Regions from separate parts of the Aquimonas sp. genome, predicted to be linked through region 2. Evidence: riboswitches for the same ligand, from Rfam matches in the RefSeq annotation. Region 2 holds a riboswitch; the other holds the start of a gene.

Region 1 (2,390 bases), on a different contig from region 2:
AGGGTGCGCATCATCCGCGCGTACAGCTCCCGCGCACCCAGCCGGCGCTTGGCCAGGCCCGCGGCTTCGGCGGCCGCGTAGGCGCGCTCGAACTCCGGCCCCCACAGGTCGGTCAGCTGCGGAACATCCTTGGGATCGAATAGCGACCACTCGGCGTCAGCATCGACGCGGCGCATGAACAGGTCGGGGATCCAGTTGGCGAGGTTCAGATTGTGGGTGCGGCGGGCCTCGTCACCTGTGTTGTCGCGCAGCTCCAGAAACTCCTCGACATCGGCATGCCAGGGCTCCAGGTACACGCAGGCCGCGCCCTTGCGCTTGCCGCCCTGGTTGACTGCGGCGACCGAGGCATCCAGCGTTTTCAGCCAGGGCACGATGCCGTTCGACAGCCCGTTGGTGCTGCGGATCAGCGAGCCGCGCGAGCGCACCCGCGTGTACGACAGGCCGATCCCGCCGGAGAACTTGGACAGTTGGGCGACATCGGCATAGCGCTGGTAGATCGACTCCAGCGAGTCCTGCGGCGAATCGAGCAGAAAGCAGCTGGACAGCTGCTCGTGGCAGGTGCCGGCGTTGAACAGGGTCGGCGAACTCGGCAGGTATTCCAGCCGCGCCAGCCGTTGGTACAGCGCCAGCGCCTCGCCGATCTCACCGCCGCTCAGCGCGCAGGCGATGCGCATGAAGAACTGCTGCGGAGTTTCGATCACGGTGCGCTGCTGCGGATGACGGAGCAGGTAGCGGTCGTACAGGGTGCGCAGGCCGAAGTAGTCGAACTCGCGATCGAGGCTGCGCTCGATGCTGTCGTTCAATTTGCGCGCATGCGCCTGCACAAAGCTGAGCAGACGCGGATTGATCAGGCCGAGTGCGTGGCCCTGCGCTACCGACTGCGAGAACGCATGGATCTCGTGGCCACCGACCTCTTTCTCGATCACCGCCGACAGCAGTCGCGCGGCCAGGCGGCCGTACTCGGGCTCCTCGCCGGTCAGTAGGGCGGCGGTGCGAATCGACAGCTCGTCGAGTTCGCGTGTGCTGGCGCCGTCGAACAGGCCTGAGATGGTGCGGGTGGCGACCCGCATCGGGTCGACCGAGTGCAGGCCTTTGGCGCAGCGGCCGACCGCGCGCACGATCTTGTTGAGGTCGACCGGCTCGCGGTGGCCGTTGCGCTTGGTGACCTGCATGCCAGCAGGCGAGTGCGGTGACGTGAGCTGCAGGTCGGGTGGCGCGGCGTGGGCTGCAGCGCTGGTGCCGACGCTGCGGCCGGGGGAAACAATCGCGTTCATGAGTCGCTCCGTGGAAAGCACGGGTCGCGGTCCGTCCCTCGCAGGACCGCGCAGCGAAAGCGCGCCGACACAGCCTCATGCGGCCGCGAGCAAGCGGACGGAATCAGCTGCGGCGACGCCCCCTCGGGCGACGGACTGAGCGGGAGGAACGGCAGAACGCGCGGCGCAGGCGCAAGCCCGCGGCGACGTCCGGCTGCTTCCCCGCGGAAGCCCTGATGCCGGTACCGTGCGGGTGTGCTGCGCACGGCTGTCGGCAGGTCTTCGGGCTTATGGACAGGGCGCGGATGCGTGGATCCGAACCGCCTACTGGCCGTCGCTTCCCGGAGCTGCTGCTCCAGTGCATGTGACGGCGGTCGTTTCCATTTACCGCTGCGGGGCAGCGCCGGAATCACACCGGCTTCCCTATTAAGCCGACCCGTGTTTCCGGGGTGCGGCACCGACCGCCACAAGATATGGGGGTCGGTGGCTCAGGTCAACACAAGATGTAGCGTCCAGTCGCGGCCGCAGCGGAGTGCGACGCGCGCATCAGCGCCACCGTTCGGTAACCGCAGGGCGAGCTCTCCGCCGGCTTGCGAGCTCGCTGATCAGCTCGCCAGCGCCGTTGCCGTGACCGCGGGTGGCGTCGATTGCGGAGCCAGACGGCCGATCAACAGCATCAGCCCCAGCGAGGCGAACAGGGTGATGAACATCAGATGCAGGTAGTGCAGCGGCGACCACAGGAAGGTGAAGCAGGCATACAGGGCAGCGCCGAACACGAGGCCGATCTTGGCCGCGCGGGCATCGGGCCGACGGAAGAACACCGCGGCCAGGAAAACTGCCAGCACCGGCATCGAGTACAGCCCGTTCAACTGCTGCAGGGTGGCGATGATGCTCTTCGAGTTCTGGTACAGCGGCACCAGGGCGACCGACACCACGGTCGCGATCACCGCCACGCTCTGACCCACGCGCCGGACATTGGCCTGCGGATTGATGTAGCGCACGTGCACGTCCAGGGTGTACAAGGCCGCCGCCGAGTTCAGGCAGGAGTTGAAGCTGGACAATACCGCGCCGGCGATGACTGCTGCGAACGCACCCGACAGCCACGGCGGAAGCACGTCGCCGACCAGTCTTCCGTAG
Region 2 (2,390 bases):
CAGCCGCAGCTGCTCGCTGAAGCTCCAGCCCCACAGCAAGCTGCCAGTGGTTTCGTTGCCGAACTGGCTGTCATCGTCGTGGCGCGCCGCGACCTGCACGGAGGCCGCGCCGAAGCCCTGCTGCCACTGCGCGAACAGCGCCTTCTGCGTACGTGCATCGATCTCGTAGGGCGTGCTGCTGGTCACCGCATCGCGATGCCAATCAAGGCCGGCGCTGAGCACACCTGCTCCCAGCGAGAAGTCGCCCTGCAGGCCGGCCGTGCGTCGACGCGTGTCGAAGCTGCTGCTGTACACGCCCTCGCTGAAGTTGTCGGCGAGATCGCTGTTGTGGCCGAGCCGGAACGCCAGCGCCACGCGCTCAGTCGGCGTGTAGTCGAGGCGGCTCGAAAACACCTGCTGGGCACCTTCCATCTCATTGGTAAAGCTGCCGTCGAACTCGGTGTCGAACTCGGCGCGCAGCACCCGCGCCTCCAGCTTCAGCGTGGGCGAGAAGCTCAAGCCACCGCCGAGCTGCAGGCTGCGGTTCTGGTAGCCGTCGCGATCCGGCTCGTCGGTGAAGCAACCGGCGCCGTTCGGAAACGGCTGGCCGCGGCAGGCATTGATGCCGTCGGTTTCGTCCAGCGCAGTCTGCACGTTGTACCAGCCGCGCTCGCCACGCGCCGACAGGCCGGCCCCGGCACGCAGGGTGCTCAGACTGCCGACCGAAACATGCGCATTGGCTTTGGGCGTGGAGGCCGCCTGGCGGGTGAAGATCTGGATCACACCGCCCATCGCGTCCGAGCCGTACAGGCTGGAAAACGGCCCGCGCACGATCTCGATACGCTCGATCTGCTCCAGCGGCAGATCCTGGATCGCCGGCGTGCCGGTGGTGGCCGAGCCGATCCGCACACCGTCGATCAGCACCAGCACATGGCGTGCTTCGGTGCCGCGCAGAAACAGCCCGCTGACCTTGCCAGCGCCGCCGCTGTTGGAGATCGACAGGCCAGGCACCCCGCGCAACAACTCCAGCAGTGAGCCTGATTGCAGGCGCTCGATATCGCTGCGATCGAACACCGTCATCGACGCCAGCGCGGCGTCCTGGGTCTGCGCCGTGCGGCTGCCGGTCACAACGATGCGATCAAGCGCCTTGGGCTGCGCCTGCGCAGTCGGAATACTCAGAACAGAAACGATCGCCACCGCAAGCACGGTGGGGGTTTTGGCAACACGCAACATGGGAAAACTCCTGCCCGCGCCAACCCGCGCGGATGCATTCAGGGCAACCGGCAGACACAACAGGAGACTTGAAAGGCAGGCACACCGCAGGCGCGCAAACCCCAAGGCAGCACCCACCGCGCGCCGGGACATCGCTCAAGGCCGGTCTCCGGGCTCACGAGCAAAGGCGTCATGCCTTCCACTTGGGCACCTTCCCATGCACTCGGCACAGTGGTGTACGCCCAAGCCGGATCAGTCCTGATCCACTCGCCTACCGTTGCGGGGGCAGCTCCAGACTTGCGACCGATGGCCGCGCACTGGCTTCCCGTTTAAACCACCGAACTCGAATGCGTCGAACCTGGGCGGTCACCATGAGGCGGCGCGGATGCTAACAGGGAATTCACGGCACCGCCATGAAAGCGCAGACGCTCGCACCGGTGCGCGAACTGCCACGTTTGCCCTGGCCTCAATCGCGTCCACACGCGTGCAGCAGCGACTGAATCGCGCGCCCGCGTGCCACAGCGTCTTTCGCTCGGCACGTTCGCGCGGGTCGCGAAGAGATTTGAACCGCAGGGGCGCCTTAGCGACTGTCGCGCCGACCAAGCTGAACGGTGACGCCGAGCCTCGCCTGCACGCCAACCCCGTTCCGGCGCATCCTCCGTATCCGATTGCGATTGCCGTGCGACCTGCCGGCATTTGTCCAACCCACGAACGAGGTCCACCATGCGCATCCCCCTGTCGATACTGAGCCTGGCCATGACTGCCACTTCAGCGGCTGCCGCAGACAGCCCCGACTACGCCCTCACCGTTTACAGCGCTGCCGCGCCCGGCACGCTGTCCACTGAACGTCTGGCCGACTACGGCGATCGCTTGCCGGGCTACGGCGTGGTCAGTGACCGCCGCACCCTGCAGATCGACCGCGGCACCAGCGAGCTGCGCTTCGCCGATGTCGCTCGCCGTATCGACCCGACCACGGTCAGCTTCGGCTCGCTGACCGACCCCGCCGGCACCCGCGTACTGGAGCAGAACTACCAGTACGACCTGGTCAGCCAGCAGAAGCTGCTGCAGCGCTACCTGGGTGAGACGCTGACCGTGGAGCAGGTCCGCGGCGACAGCATCGAGACCGTCAGCGGCAGCTTGCTGTCGGCGGATGGCGGGCTGATCCTGGCCCGCGCCGACGGCAGCGTCGTGACGCTGAA

Evidence for each region. Region 2 has a riboswitch for cobalamin ahead of btuB (TonB-dependent vitamin B12 receptor). Riboswitches for the same ligand answer to the same signal wherever they lie in the genome.
Region 1: another riboswitch for cobalamin. It lies ahead of ACIQ7H_RS13720 (ribonucleoside-diphosphate reductase subunit alpha); the one in region 2 lies ahead of btuB (TonB-dependent vitamin B12 receptor).

What each region holds. Positions count from the first base shown of each region.
Region 1 is NZ_JBILJQ010000044.1:22,319-24,708, reverse strand. It holds gene ACIQ7H_RS13720 (ribonucleoside-diphosphate reductase subunit alpha) at 1-1,172, opposite strand, end outside; cobalamin riboswitch at 1,509-1,730, opposite strand; gene ACIQ7H_RS13715 (solute:sodium symporter family transporter) at 1,859-2,390, opposite strand, start outside.
Region 2 is NZ_JBILJQ010000014.1:76,594-78,983, forward strand. It holds gene btuB (TonB-dependent vitamin B12 receptor) at 1-1,212, opposite strand, end outside; cobalamin riboswitch at 1,334-1,568, opposite strand; gene ACIQ7H_RS06715 (DUF4139 domain-containing protein) at 1,915-2,390, shown strand, end outside.